4 regions of the Singulisphaera chitinilytica genome follow, and region 2 is predicted to be linked to each of the others. Evidence: riboswitches for the same ligand, from Rfam matches in the RefSeq annotation. Region 2 holds a riboswitch; each other region holds the start of a gene.
What was found. A riboswitch is a leader RNA that binds a small molecule or an ion and turns the genes downstream of it on or off. The one in region 2 is predicted to bind cobalamin.
Positions count from the first base shown of each region.

Region 1: it holds a riboswitch for cobalamin, as region 2 does, so the genes downstream of both, ACOYYX_RS20985 (DUF1559 domain-containing protein) here and ACOYYX_RS22535 (Ig-like domain-containing protein) in region 2, are expected to answer to the same signal.
Region 3: it holds a riboswitch for cobalamin, as region 2 does, so the genes downstream of both, ACOYYX_RS21075 (DUF1559 domain-containing protein) here and ACOYYX_RS22535 (Ig-like domain-containing protein) in region 2, are expected to answer to the same signal.
Region 4: it holds a riboswitch for cobalamin, as region 2 does, so the genes downstream of both, ACOYYX_RS00720 (ABC transporter substrate-binding protein) here and ACOYYX_RS22535 (Ig-like domain-containing protein) in region 2, are expected to answer to the same signal.

Region 1 is NZ_CP186274.1:5,265,856-5,269,371, reverse strand. Features, by position in the region: gene cobT (nicotinate-nucleotide--dimethylbenzimidazole phosphoribosyltransferase) at 1-452, opposite strand, end outside; gene ACOYYX_RS20995 (hypothetical protein) at 449-589, opposite strand; gene ACOYYX_RS20990 (hypothetical protein) at 586-717, opposite strand; gene ACOYYX_RS20985 (DUF1559 domain-containing protein) at 817-1,839, opposite strand; cobalamin riboswitch at 1,952-2,154, opposite strand; gene ACOYYX_RS20980 (hypothetical protein) at 2,294-2,656, opposite strand; gene ACOYYX_RS20975 (hypothetical protein) at 3,114-3,516, shown strand, end outside.
Region 2 is NZ_CP186274.1:5,659,246-5,662,761, reverse strand. Features, by position in the region: gene ACOYYX_RS22535 (Ig-like domain-containing protein) at 1-2,032, opposite strand, end outside; cobalamin riboswitch at 2,501-2,720, opposite strand; gene ACOYYX_RS22530 (glycosyltransferase family 9 protein) at 3,141-3,516, opposite strand, start outside.
Region 3 is NZ_CP186274.1:5,284,894-5,288,409, reverse strand. Features, by position in the region: gene ACOYYX_RS21080 (hypothetical protein) at 371-580, shown strand; cobalamin riboswitch at 1,365-1,566, shown strand; gene ACOYYX_RS21075 (DUF1559 domain-containing protein) at 1,688-2,716, shown strand; gene ACOYYX_RS21070 (hypothetical protein) at 2,769-2,948, shown strand; gene ACOYYX_RS21065 (hypothetical protein) at 3,004-3,516, shown strand, end outside.
Region 4 is NZ_CP186274.1:200,113-203,628, forward strand. Features, by position in the region: gene ACOYYX_RS00715 (AP protein) at 1-918, opposite strand, end outside; cobalamin riboswitch at 1,115-1,318, shown strand; gene ACOYYX_RS00720 (ABC transporter substrate-binding protein) at 1,598-2,506, shown strand; gene ACOYYX_RS00725 (FecCD family ABC transporter permease) at 2,515-3,516, shown strand, end outside.

The sequences.
Region 1 (3,516 bases), 390 kb from region 2:
AGAGCTTCATGGAACTCGTCGGGGCTCATGGCGGGCCCCTCGGCCAGGTTGCGGGTCCCGGGGCCGACCCGCCGCACTTCATAGCCCGGATGCGGTGCCATCGGATCGGAACAGGAACCGACGTCGACGAGCACCAACTCGGCGCGGCAAGATTCGGCGAGGACCGTGCTGGCTGCCCCTCCGCGAGAGATCGCTCGAATCATGATCTCGGTGACCGAGGAGGGCCAGGCGGACACCCCCTCGGCGACGACCCCGTGGTCGGCCGCGAAGATGACGACGCGCCTCGGGCTCGTCTTCGGCTCGAGGGTCCCCTGGATCGTGCAGAGGCGCGCGGCCAGGCCCTCGAGCAGCCCGAGGCTCCCCGCCGGCTTGGCCAGGCGATCGAGGCGGTGCAGGGCCGCCTCCGTGATAGCCTCGTCTCGCCCGGGGGACTTGGGGATTGTTGGGTTCACGACGAGGATCGCTCCCCGGCATCGGCACCGATCCAGCGGGTGCATCCCCACCAGCCGATGATGGAGCCGGTCAGGAACAGGGCGGCGGCGATCCCGACGTGGTGGGATTCGAGGTGGTGTGCGAAGAGGATCATCATAGCGCCTTCCTCCTGCGCAGGCCCGCGCCGGCGAGCTTGGCCACCACGCCGAAGACGACTCCCGAGAGCAGGGAGACCGTGCCGAGGAAGATCATGTCATCCGAATGCAAGTCGTGCAGCCACTCCATGCGGTGGGGCTCCTCAAGGATTAAGGTTGCGTGAGAAAAGGTACGGATTCAGGCGTCGGGGCGGGGATACATAAAGAAAGTCCTCCTTTCGTCGCCCGCTCAGTAAGCATCCGACGAGACGACCTCCCCGCCCTGGCGCGTCACCATCGCCGCGACGATGCCGATCGGCGTCCGGTCTTTGAGGAAGCGTGCCGACCCATCAGCCATCAATACGTTTGATCCGGTGCTATGAAAGCTATAGATTTCATTATCATTCGAGCAATTCACCCCGCATGGGCCCGGCGACACCGAGCCGTCGTAGGTGGCCCCGTCGATCACGACCCCCTTGAGGTCGCTGGCCCAGACGCCCCCGGTGACGTGATTGCGAGGCGAGTTGGAGACCGGGGTGCCCGGGACCATGCCGCGACCACGCCAGAACTGGGGCCGATTGGACACTTCGATCACCAGCAGCGTGTTCGAGAGCCCGTCGGTGACCTGTGCAATCGGGCAGCCGTCGTCGATGCGATCCCTGGCCGTGTCCGAGCCCAGGTTGATAATGCCCGAACTGCTCCCCATCCCGAGCATCTTCTGCAAGGCCGCGGAGATCCCATAGGCGCTCCCGTAGTCCCAGGTCGCCCCGCGGTAGATCTGACGCGGAGCACTCGTGCTGCCGTAGAGCGTGAATTCGAAGCCCTCGCGACCGGACTGGGCCGAGGGGCAGGCGAAGATGCCGACCGAGGCCGTCGCGGTCGTCGTGTTCGCCGCGTCGTACCAGTGGACCTGGAAGTTCATGCTGGTGAAGGTCGTCGATTGCTCCATATACGGCAGCAGATGGGCCGGCCAGCCGTGGCGGGGCGGCGAGGGGGGGGAGTCGTAGAAGAGGCCGGTGCTCTGGCTCGGGAAGCAGCTATGGACCTGCTCGAAGCCGTGCAAGCCGAGGCCGATTTGCTTCAGATTATTGAGGCAGGATGCCCGGCGAGCCGCCTCGCGAGCCGCCTGGACCGCCGGCAAGAGCAGGGCGACGAGCACCCCGATGATGGCGATCACCACCAGCAACTCGATCAGCGAGAATGCCGGGCGCCGACGAGCATGTCGTCGAGCCGATGGGAATCCGACGGAGTGAATAGACTGAGACGAAGCCATGAGCAGACCTTCCTGCCGGCTAGGGCAAGGGTCGATGCTCCGGTGCTCCGTAGAAGGCCCTGTGCAGGCGGTCTGCGAGGGGACCCGCTCGGATGCCCGCGGCCGGAGCATCGCAGCAGAATCTCGACGGGCAGGTCTTCTGGCTCTCGGCTCGTAGCGGCCTTCGGACAACCTTCCCGCCTCGCGGCAGTGGTCGTAGCGTCCGAAGCCTGACCGATTACAGCGGCGGCCCCGCGCCGGATTTGCACCGGCTTCCCTATTCTCCCCCTCGCCCGAGTCGGTCGGGCAGGGGGCACCTGTCGAGGGAGATCATTAGAACCACGGGCCGCCCGGCGGTCAAGGATCGTGCCGGCCCAGCGCGTGATGGCTCTGGACAATGAGCCGAGACGTCACGATGCGAAGCGACCTCCGCGAAGGCTAGAAAATCTTGGGAGTGTAGCCTGACGCGGTGATCTCAGGACCGGAAAGCCTGGAGATCCCCATTCGAGGCCACCTTCGGTTTGCCGTGCGGACGATGGGCGAGATCGAGAGGCTCCTGACTTCGCCGGCCGCTCTTCTCCCCGTCCGCCAGGTAGAACTCGGAGAACTGGCCGAAGGTGATGTCGTCGCCCATGACGACCGACGCTTCGGCCTTGCGCAGCTCGGCGTCGAGCCGCGCCTGGGCGACGCGGTGGTCGCGCGTCGGATGACGCAGGTCTTCGAACCTCGTCAGCGGGCGGTAGGTGCGCCCGGCCTTGGTCCGCCGCACCTCCCCGAGCGCGGCGGTCACCCAGCAGCCGTATTTCTCGCTGTAGAACGCCTTGGCGGGTCGTCCCATGTCGCGGTCTCTCTCATGCGGTTCGCGAACTGTTGTCCCGCAGTTTCAGTGCTTTTGCACTCCTACTTGCACTGTGACAGCCGTTCACTAGCCGATGCAACCGCGCATAGAAATCCCCTCGGAGAACAAAATCCCCCAAGGGGTTACATCGAAATGGGCGGCGCTGGATTCGAACCAGCGACTTCCACCGTGTGAGGATGGATAAAATCTCGGCCGAGAAGCCCACGAACCTTCGATCGAGAGAGAACTTACAACATTCGACTCATCATCGCAAGAGGACGCGTAGCCTCTCATGTTTTCGCAAGGATTCTCGGTAAGACGAAAGTCCAAGGCCAGCGCAAAACGGTATGTACCGTTTTGCGATACCAGTCATCTATGACGACGCGGTGAGGATCACATGAATCGTGATCGGTAGGTTTAAGCTCGCCGCACGGTCAGCATCGACGGTCGGGCCGCGATGCATCAGGTGTGGCTGGCCCTGTTCCCGATGGCCATGATGCTCCGCTGTTTCCCGCACGACTGGCCGGGCATCCGCAGCCGGGTCAAGCTCAGCGGGTCATTCCGAGAGCGATCGACGCGGGTCTGGGAGTCGTATCGGGCCCCGTCCCGCGGGTGCTTCGCGCAGCGCCTGCGGCGGCTCCGCGAGTGGTCCCGTCACCGCGAGATGTCGGCATGGCTGCTCAAGCGAGTCGAGGCGCCGTGCGGCCGCTCGCGGGAGTATGCCGCGGCGTACTCGCACCCGGGCGGCCACCGGACGAGCAACATGCTGGACCGGCCGTTGCGCGGGATGAACCGCGACTTCGACCGCGGCCAGTACCTGCACGGCTCGGCCGCGGCCTGCCGGCTCCACTGCCGGGCCT
Region 2 (3,516 bases):
TGGAGGACGTCCCGACGCCGACGCCCGTGGCCAACCCGCTGGTGCTGATGGTGGCGACGGATCCCGTGGCGGAGGCCCAGGCGACGCTACCCGTCAGGTCCTTGGTGGACTTGTCGGTATAGGTGCCCGTGGCGATGAACTGGTTCTTAAGGCCGTCGGCGATGCTGGGGTTCGTCGGGGTGATGGCGATGGAGACCAACTCGGCCGCGGTGACCGTCAGCGTCGTGGAGCCCCTGATGCCGTCGAGCGAGGCGGTGATGGACGAGGTCCCGACCGCGACGCCCGTGGCGAGGCCGCCGGTCGTGATCGTGGCCGTGGAGTGAGTGGCGGAGGCCCAGGCGACGCTGCTCGTCAGGTCCTTGGTGGACTTATCGGTGTAGGTCCCGGTCGCCGTGAACTGCGAGGCCAGGCCCGCCGCGACGCTCGGGTTCGCCGGGGTGATCGCGATCGAGACGAGGACCGGAGCGGTGACGTTGAGGGTGGTCGAGGCGTTGACTCCGTCGAGCGAGGCGGTGATGGACGAGGTTCCGACCGCCAGACCCGTGGCGAGGCCGCTGCTGTTGATCGTCGCCACGGCCTGCGTCGCGGAGGCCCAGGCGACGCTGCTCGTCAGGTCCTTGGTGGACTTGTCGGTATAGGTGCCCGTGGCGGTGAACTGCGTCGTGAGTCCATCGGCGACGCTGGGGTTCGCCGGCGTGATCGCGATCGAAGTCAACACGGGCGCGGTGACGGTCAGGGTCGTGGACGCCCTGACGCCGTCGAGCGAGGCCGTGATCGACGAGGTGCCGACCCCAAGGCCGGTGGCCAGGCCCGCGTCGGTGATGGTGGCCACGGTCTGCGTGGCGGAGGCCCAGGTCACGCTACCGGTGAGGTCTTTCGTGGACTTATCGGTATAGGTGCCCGTGGCCGTGAACTGGTTGGTGAGGCCGTCGGCGATGCTCGGGTTCGCCGGGGTGATGGCGATGGAGGTCAACACCGGAGCGGTGACGTTGAGCTTGGTCGAGGCGTTGATGCCGTCGAGCGACGCGGTGATGGTGGAGGTCCCGACGGAGACGCCCGTGGCGAGGCCATCCCCGGCGATCGTGGCGACGGACTGCGTATCCGACGACCAGGTGACCAGGTCGGTCAGGTCCTTCGTCGAGCCATCAGCATACGTCCCGGTCGCCGTGAACTGCGTCGTGAGGCCGCTGGCGACGCTGGGATCGGCCGGGGTGATGGCGATCGAGGTCGGTGAGGGGACCGTCTCGGTGAGATCGTCGGCGGCGAAATAGGCCGGGGTGTTCATCCCGTAGGTCGGGTCGTTCTGCGACGACTCGAGGCCGAACTGCAGGCTCCCGGCGCCCGCGAGGGAGCTCAGGTCCACGGTCTGCCAGGTGTTGATGATGTAAGAGTTCGTCCCCTGGAAGTTGGCCAGGTAGAAGTCGACCTCGCCGACCTTGGTCCCCGTGCCATTGGCCCCCGTGAACCCTTCGATCGTCAGGAGGAAATAGTCACCTGCCCCGAACTTGGGTGTGAACAAATTCCCGTTCAGCATTGTGTAATAGGCGTAGGTGGTGTTCGTCACCTGGATGGAGTCGGGCGATGCGCCCGAGGGCAGGTTGACGTACGAGCTGGCGGGATGGAACGGATCCGCCGTGTCGCCGAAGGTGAAGCCGACGCCGTAGGTCGCCGAGCCGTCGGCCCCCGAGCCCGTGATCGCGCTGTACTGGTTCGTGTAGCCGGGGGTCGTGGTGTCGGTCATGGTGGAGATGGCCCACCCCGACCAGAGGTCCCCGAACTGAGTGCTGCTGAAGCTGTTGTTGAATCCGTTTCCTGCGTCGACGAACTCGCCGCTCGATCCGGCGTTATTGTTGAACGAGTTCGCGGGGACGCCCAGGCCTTCGAACGTCGCCACGACCGTCGACAGGAGCCGGCGGGCCTCGAGCGACTCGGGGCAGGCGGCATCCAGGCTCATGATCGCCGTCGTCCGGCGGCTCTTTCGTCGCGTCCGGGCGCCATCTCGCAGAGAGGTCAATCTTCGCAGCGTGTTCATCGCGGAATCCCTGGCTCGTCTCAGTTCAGGAGGTCGAACGTCTCAATGTCGTCATAAAAAGGGGCGAGCCATCTCGTGGTCGATCACCCCGCGGTACTTTGCGGCCCGACCGGTGTCATCTTCGATCGCCCAGCCGTGGCTTCGATTCGCCGTCCGGAACGCCGTGGGGTATGCCGTGGATCTCTGGTTAGAGAGACAGGGATATCCACTCGCGAATCCAGAGATGTCAAACCTGGCAAACATCGTGGGCGTCGACGATCTCGGCGCGCCCGCCCTGGATTCGCGGAGCAGGTCCAAGGCCGTGCTCTCATGACGGTCATTCGGCCTCGCGCCACGCGGATCGCCGATGCACGACTCGACGGAGCGATCCCGGCGACTGATCGCCGAGGCTCGAAGGCCGCGTATTCCCGACGGATTTTCCGGATCGTTGGTGAGTTTGGTAGCGACGTGCCCGTCCCTCGCGGAGCATCGTCCACAACGGTACTGGTAGGTCTTCTGACTCTCGAGCTGGGGGAACGAGCCTTCTCATCAAGCGGCCAAGCCGGCCGACTCGACAATGGCAAATGGAGGTGCGTCGCCCGTGATCACTCGATTACAGCGGCGGGGCCGTTCCGGATTCGCACCGGATTCCCTGTTTCCCGACCCCGGCAGGCTGCCGAGACCGGAGACCAATACCTGAACGCAAGTACGAAGCTAAACGATCGTTGAGACGACTGTCAATGGAGCGAACTTGCGAAATTGCAAAAGGTTTGCGGTCTGGGTGGGGTTTGTGGATGTAGTCTATTTTGACGAATTTTGCCGCTTCGTTCGCGAGGTTCAGGGGTTGCGGACATGCCGACTTCTATTCTTACCCTCGCGTCTCATTCGGCACCCGAGCTGGGGATCGTGCAAGGTGGGGATGGACTCGGCCTTGGCAAAGCAGGCGCGCCAAGGAACGGCCGAATCGTGCCTGGGGCTCCTCGGTACGTTGACGGGATGATTACAGACGCAAGGAATCCCGAAGCCCGGCGAACTTCCGAGAAAGAAAAGGCCCTGATCTCACGGCGAACCACGAGTCTCAGGGCCGGGGATGAAAATACGAGTGGTAATGGAGTGCAGCCAGTGGCTTTCAGGCGGTGGTGAGTACCGGCAGCCCGGTTTTCCGGGCCGGCTTCAGGCTTTGTCGCACGGCGCCCCAGACGCGTGCCGGGGTCAGCTCGTCCATGCACTCCATGTTGCTGCAGCACTTGAGCCGGCTCCCGGCGCACCAGATCCCGGTCTGGATGGCGGTCGCCCTTGGGCCGTAGGGGCCGGTCTTCTCGGGGCTCGTGCAGGTGTAGATCCCCACGACCTTCGCCCCGGCCGCCGCTGCGAGGTGGAGCGGCCCGGTGTCGTTCGAGAGGAAGACATCCGACTCGGCCGCGACGGCGGCGAGTTGGGGCAAGGTCGTCCGGCCGCAGAGGTCCAGGAACGGCCTCGGCCCGAGGCCGGCCCGCAAGGTCTCG
Region 3 (3,516 bases), 370 kb from region 2:
TCGCCATGCTTGTCGCGACGGCCGAAGACATCTTCGCCGTTGGAATGAGGGAGCGTTCCAGGGACTTCACCGAAGACTGGTGGGCTTCATCCTTAACGGCGAGCCAAGGTGGCGTGCCATACGCTTTCGGAAGACTGCTGATGCGCCGGATTTTCAACGCCCTCAGGGTGTCAATTGTGCTCCGGATGTCAGGTTGATCTGTTCATTACAACTTGTGATTGGCCGGATCTCACCCCATAGGATTGTACGGGTGACAATAACCGCATTCGGGTTTGCCATGCCAACTGATAATCGCTAGTATTTTGAATGAGTCTCTAGAGTGATCATCTCGGTGTAATTAACAAGTTGAATATTTGATGGAGTAAAATTGATGGCACGCCCCAAGATGGGACAATTGCCGAAATCTCCCGAAGAGCGATCCGAGCGGGAAACTGTCATTCACATGAAGGGTTCGCCCGAGTATGTAGATTGGCTAGAGAACGCGCATCGCGAGACGCACATCCCCAAGGTCCAAATCTTCCGCTTGGCGCTCGCAACATGGGCCGCCAAGAACGGCCTCTCACAGCCACCCGATATTTGAAGAGGAGAGGCCCTCTTGCGTCCAGGGCCAGTTTCGGCCCGGCGTGCTCGAGGTACTCCTGAGCAAGAACCCGATCGCTTACGACTCGGGAGGCCGAAGTCGCAGGCTCCAGCATCACCTGGCCCCTGACGTCGGGCTCGAGCAGCAGACCCGGCAGTTCGACCTGGTCACGACACTGTTGCGGTTCTCGATCAACCTGCCTGAGCCGAATAGCTGTTCAGCGGGAGCCGGTCCGGGGACGTTCACCAGCGGCTATTCCGCGACGTGCGAGCGACGACGCCCCGGACCTCAACCATCTCTAAAAGGGGTTGTCCTGACCAGCTCCCATAGGCACCGCCTGAAATCCCGCCTGGGTGCCGCGGGTGTCATTTCGACGGAGGCTCAAGGCGGATTCCGTGGTGATCGAGCGTTCGGCGTTCGGATTCGCCTGGATCGAGTGCCCCCGACATACTGAGACCGCCATCCGATAGGAGAGCCGTTTCTTGTCAAATCCAGGCAAGGACTTGTGTTGAAAGAATGGGGCGTCGCGCCTTGTGGAGGGGCACCGAGAGGACGTTTCATACTCCATTCCACAACTCCTCCAATAAATAACTGGTTTCAATTGATATGATGTTTTGTAAGGATGGACGGCGGCCTCGTCCCAGGCGTACAGTCGATCGGTGCTGGATTGGCGTTTTTGAGGAAAATGATCATATCATTTTTTGTATTCGCCTGAGGGGTTGAAATCGCGAGGGCATCCCGGATTCTCGGATTCGCGACTTGACGCGGGAGTGTTTGAAAGGGTGTAATGCCGCTCTCGACAGGTGCCCTCGGACTACGCAAGAGGTCTCGGGGGATAATAGGGAAGACGGTGAGAATCCGTCGTGGGGCCGCCGCTGTATTCGGCCAGGCTCCGGACAACGATGCCACTGCCCGCGGGCGGGAAGGCGGTCCGGGAGCCGTCAGGAGCCGTAAGCCAGAAGACCTGCCCGTCGAGTTGCTGTTCCGATGCTTCGGCCACTGAGCATCCGGGCGGGCCGCTCGCAGAACGTCTGCCACGAGCCTTGCGCCGGAGGGTCGAAGCGATTCGAATTCCTCTTGCCCGGCCCGGCAGAAAGAACCGCCCCCATGCCTGCGCGCATCCCCCCTCGACGCACCGGCTTCACCCTCATCGAACTCCTGGTGGTGATCGCGATCATCGCCGTGCTGATCGCGCTGCTGCTCCCCGCCGTCCAGGCGGCGCGCGAGGCCGCACGCCGCGCCCAATGCACGAACAACCTCAAGCAGATGAGCCTGGCCATATCCAATTATGAGTCGGCCACGGGCACGCTGCCCCCCGGCTCTTTCTGGGCGGCATCCGGCACCGGGGCGGGCAAGATGGCCGACGGCTTCAGCATGTTCGTCATGATCCTGCCGTACATGGAGCAGACGCCCGTCTACAACCTCGCCAACTTCAGCCTCTCGTATAAGAATTCAGCCAACCTGACCATCGCGGGGGTCGCCATCTCGGCATTCGCGTGCCCGAGCGATGCCTCCGCGGCGGAACTTCAGCCCCTCTCCCCGACGATCTATCAGGCCCCGCCCCCCGGCAACTGGGAGCAGGCCTTCATCAGTTATGCCGGATGCACGGGGACCTGGGACGTCAGGCCCAAGCTCTCCGCGAGCAACTTCCCGCAGCAGGTCGGCAACATGAATGGCACGATCTACATGTATAGTGCCACTCGCATCAGCGACATCAGGGACGGGACCAGCAACACCATCTCCATCGGCGAACGGGGCCACTCCCTGCTGTCCCAGGCCGACCAGTTGGTGAATCAGTTCTGGAACTCGGGGTACTGGTACGACACGATGTTCGAGACGTACTACCCGATCAACGCCTACAAGAAGCCGGTCGGCGTGCTCGGGGCCCGTTATGTGGCGAACGCCTCGAGCCTCCACCCCGGGGGTGCCAACTTCGCGTTCGTCGATGGGTCCGTTCGCTTCCTCAAGGACTCGATCGACTCCTGGTCGATCAACCCGGCGACCATCACCGCGGCGGGCGTGACCTTCGATTCCGCCGCCAATATGTACAACCTCGCGCCAGGGTCGAGGCTCGGAGTCTACCAGGCGCTCTCGACGAGGTCGGGCGGCGAGGTCATCAGCTCGGATTCCTACTGAGCCGATGGCGCACGTCTTTCATCCCAACGACTCCATCCAGGGATCTTCCACCATGATGGCTCCATACGCGAGGCGATCCTTCGCCGCCGCGGCCCTCATCCTGTCGGTCGCATTCACCGGGTGCTCGAATGGCGATTCCGGCTCGATCGACCTGAAAAAGCAGGCTGATCCTTCAGCCACCGGCGGCGAAAAGCCTCGCGCTTTCAGCAAGGGCGACCTCGAAGAACGTTGAGTCGTTTCGGCCCGGATTGCCCTCACGAGGTTCGCAGTTCACCAGGGAGTCAACGATGTCGGTCAATACGGCTGCGGCGGCAGCCACTCGCTCACGAGCCCGGGTCCGCTTCAACGCGGCCATGAAACTTGTGCGACGTGCGCACATGTATGCAGGGTTGTCCCTGGTTCCATTCGTCACGCTCTACGGGGTGACGGCCTTCCTGTTCAACCATCCCGACTGGTTCTCCGACCGAACCGTGCGGCTCATCACCGCGAAGGACGTCGCCGGCACGGCCCTGGCGACGTTCCCTACGCCGGCCGCCCTGGCGGAGCAAGTGGTCTCGGCCATCAACCGCGAGGCTCCTTCGCCCGTCAAGCTGTCTGACTCCCAGGCCCCGTCCTATTCGCGAGACCTGGCCCTGACCGCCCGGACTGGCGACACCGAGCAGGTCATTTTCGTCGAGCTCGAAGGGCGAGTCGGCACCGTACGCTCGGCCCCGATCGAGAAGCCGTTCAGCATGCCGGCCTGGACTCAGCGGGCAAGCTACCTCGACGTGGCTCCCGCCACTCAGGCCAGGGATGCGGTG
Region 4 (3,516 bases), 4.3 Mb from region 2:
GCCTTGCGGCGGATCGCCGCGGCCGTGGTCTGTGGTGAAGATGACGGTGGTCGTGCCCTTGTATTTGGGGTTCGCCTGGAGCTCATCCCAGAGGATCTTGAGGTTCCCGTCGGCGTTGTGGGCGGCGTGCAGGTAGTGGTCGTAGTGGCCCTCGTGGGCGTGCTCGTCGGTGTCGCCCAGGCCGATGTACATGACCGACGGCGACTCATGCTTCAGGTGCTCGAGGGCCACCTGGAAGGTGAAGGCGTCGTTGCGGCAGCCTTCCCAGGTCTGCGGCGTCTGGGCCATCATGCGGTTGAGCACGAGTTCACCCTCCGAGAGGTTCTTGCGCTCGATGGGGACCCAGCCGGCGTTGATGTAGAGGCCGCTCCGCTCCCGGTTGAAGATGAACGGGTAGACATCCCACGACCCGATCACCGCGACTTTGCCCTTATAAGCGGGCAATTTGTTCAGCCACTCGAAGACGTTGACGTTGGGGTTGGGGACCTTGTTGTTGCTGTCGATGCGGTCGTCGGCGGAGCCGGTGAAGAGCTCGTTGTAGCCGGGGTAGGAGAAGTTCTTGCCGTTGGTGACGCGGGCCGGGCTCTTCTTGTCGTTGTTGCCGTAGATCTGCCCCTGGCGGGCGACGACCGTCCACAGGAAGGGCATGAGCGCCTCGCGGCGGGCCTCGGCGTTATCGCGCCAGAACTCGCGGCGGAGTTCGTCGACCCGGGCCACGCCGCCGTCCTTCTTGTTCAGCAGGGACTCTTCGGCCCCGCGGAAGACCTCCTGCCAGCGCAGGCCGTCGGCCGTGACGACCACGACATTCCTGGTGGCCAGGGCCGGCGCCTTCGGCTCGTCACCGCGAGCAAGCGGAGAATTCGTGTGGGAACCGGCCAGCAAAAGCAGGAGGAAGCAAGCTCGACGCAGCAACGTCATGACAACCTTTCTGTTCAACGCGGAGGGTTCTCGAGGGGGAAGGGCACGTCGTCGCGGATCGTCCTTGCGGGAGACCACGCGGTACGGCGTGTCGCGACGCCATCGTCGCTCATCGACAGGATTTCGGTGTGATTTTATGAGAAACGATTCGTGAATTTCGCGCCGAGACTTGACGGTCGGCCGGGCCTTTCGCTCTAATTTTGGCTTCCCGACGGGTGCTCCACGCCCACGATCCGGCGAGGGAGAGAATAGGGAAGACGGTGAGAATCCGTCGCGGGGCCGCCGCTGTCATCGGCGAGGCCCCCGGGCCGATTGTGCCACTGCCAGGTATGGCGGGAAGGCCGCCCGGGTGCCGTTACGAGCCGAAAGCCAGAAGACCTGCCCGTCGAGGTGCTGTTCCGATGCTTCGGCCGCAAGCATTTGGGCGCGCCGCTCGCGATTCGCCGGCGACGGGCCTGGTGCCCGAGGGCCAGAGCCCACCCTCACGCCCGACCCGGCACGAAAGTTCGCGTTCATGGCTCGCCGCCCCTCCAGTCGCCCCCGCATGCACTCCCCCGGCTCCGCCCTCGACGAGCCCCCGGCCAACCCCAGGCGCCATCGGCTCGCTGACGTTCTTACCACAGTCGGGAGCCGCAGGCCACCGAGCGTCGACCCTCGCGATCGGGAGCACGGGCAACCCATGAACCGACCAAACGCCTTACTCCGAGCGGCCTGGGCCCTCGCCGGCCTCGCGATCCTCGCGGCGTCGGGCTGCGGCGACGCGTCGAGATCGACCGCGAACCCCGACGCCAGGCCCGTCCGCATCGCGTCATTGACGCTGGCGACGGACGAGATGCTCACCGAGCTCGTGCCGACCGAGCGGGTCGTGAGCGTCACCGCGCTCGTCGACGACCCGACGATCTCGAACGTAGCGGGCCGCTATCCCGAGAAGATCGCGAGGCTCCGGGACATCCATGTCGAGCTGCTCCTCTCCCTGGGACCGGACCTGATCCTCGTCGCGCCTTATAATACGGCCGACTCCCTCCGCCTGCTGGAGAACTCGGGGCGCTCGACCTACCGCAACGAGGCCGTGAACAGCGTCGCCGAGATCGAGGAGGGCATCCTCAAGCTGGGCAAGCGACTGGGCGAGGCCGGGAAGGCCAAGGGCGTGGTCGAAGGGATGGAAGCGAGGCGACGAAAACTCGCCGAGCGCTTGCAAGGGGCAACGACCCGGCCCCGTGTCCTCTTCTGGTCGGCCGGATTCACTTCGGGGAAGAAGACGACCATCGACGACATCATCCGCGACGCCGGGGCCCTGAACGTGGCGGCCGAGATGGGGCTCGAGGGCTCGGTCGAGATCCCCCCCGAGCGCGTCGTCGCCGCCGACCCCGACATCGTGCTCCTCTCCCTCTGGAAGGACGACGAGCGGCAGGCGCAGGTGGCGAACCACCCGATCCTCCGGCAGCTCCGCGCGGTGAAAGAGAACCGCCTGGTGACGATCGAGGGGCGGTACATCACGAGCATCTCGCAGTTCGTGGTCGAAGGGGCCGAGCGGCTGGCGAAGGCCCTGCATCCCGACCGCTTCGCCGGCGACGGGGCCCCGCGATGAGGCGTGCGATGACCATCGCGGCCCTGCTCGGCCTCGCCTACGCGGTGCTCGCGCTGCTGGGGACGATCTGGGGCTCGGTGTCGATCCCCACGTCGCACGTCGCCCGGGTCCTGGCGTCAGCGATAGGGCTGGACCTCGGCGGCGGGAGCCCGGTCCCGGCCACGGAGCGGTTTCTCATCCTCCAGGTCCGGCTGCCGCAGGTCTTCCTGCTCGGCCTGGTCGGGGCGGCCCTGGCGACCTCAGGAGCGGCCTTGCAGGCGACGTTCGAGAACCCGCTAGCCGACCCCAGCATCCTCGGCGTCAGCGGCGGCGCGGCGCTCGGTGCGGTGCTGGCCATCCACAGCGGCATCGCCGAGACCGTCTTCCTGTCGCTGCCCCTGTGTGCCTTCTGCGGCGGGCTCGCCTCGTCGATGTTCGTCTACGCCATCACGTACTTCGAGGGCCACAGCACGGGCCCGACCCTGCTGCTGACGGGCGTGGCGGTGGGGAGCATGACGATCGCGGGGGTCTCGCTCGTGATGGTCATCACCGAGGTCCACCGCATCCAGGAGCTCCTCTTCTGGATGGTCGGGGGCGTGCGGAACCAGTCGTGGGAGCACGTCGGCCTTTGTGCCCTGCCGATCGCCCTGGGGATCGCCGGGCTCCTGAGCTTGCACCATCGGCTCGATGCGCTCCTGCTCGGCGAGGAGCAGGCGATGGCCGTGGGAGTGCCGGTCGCGGGGACGCGGCTCCTCGTCCTGCTCCTGACCGCCCTGGCCACCGGCGCGGCAACGGCCGTCAGCGGCTCGATCGGGTTCGTCGGCCTGATGGTCCCGCACCTGATCCGCAGGCTCACCGGCCCACGCACGCGCGACCTGCTCCCGGCCTGCGTGACGGGGGGCGCCGCGTTCCTGACCGCCTGCGACCTCTTCGCCAGGAGCGTCTCGGGGACATTCACGCTGCACCTGGGGATCATCACAGCCTTACTCGGCGGCCCCGCCTTCCTGATCGTCCTGCGCAAGTCGAAGGGA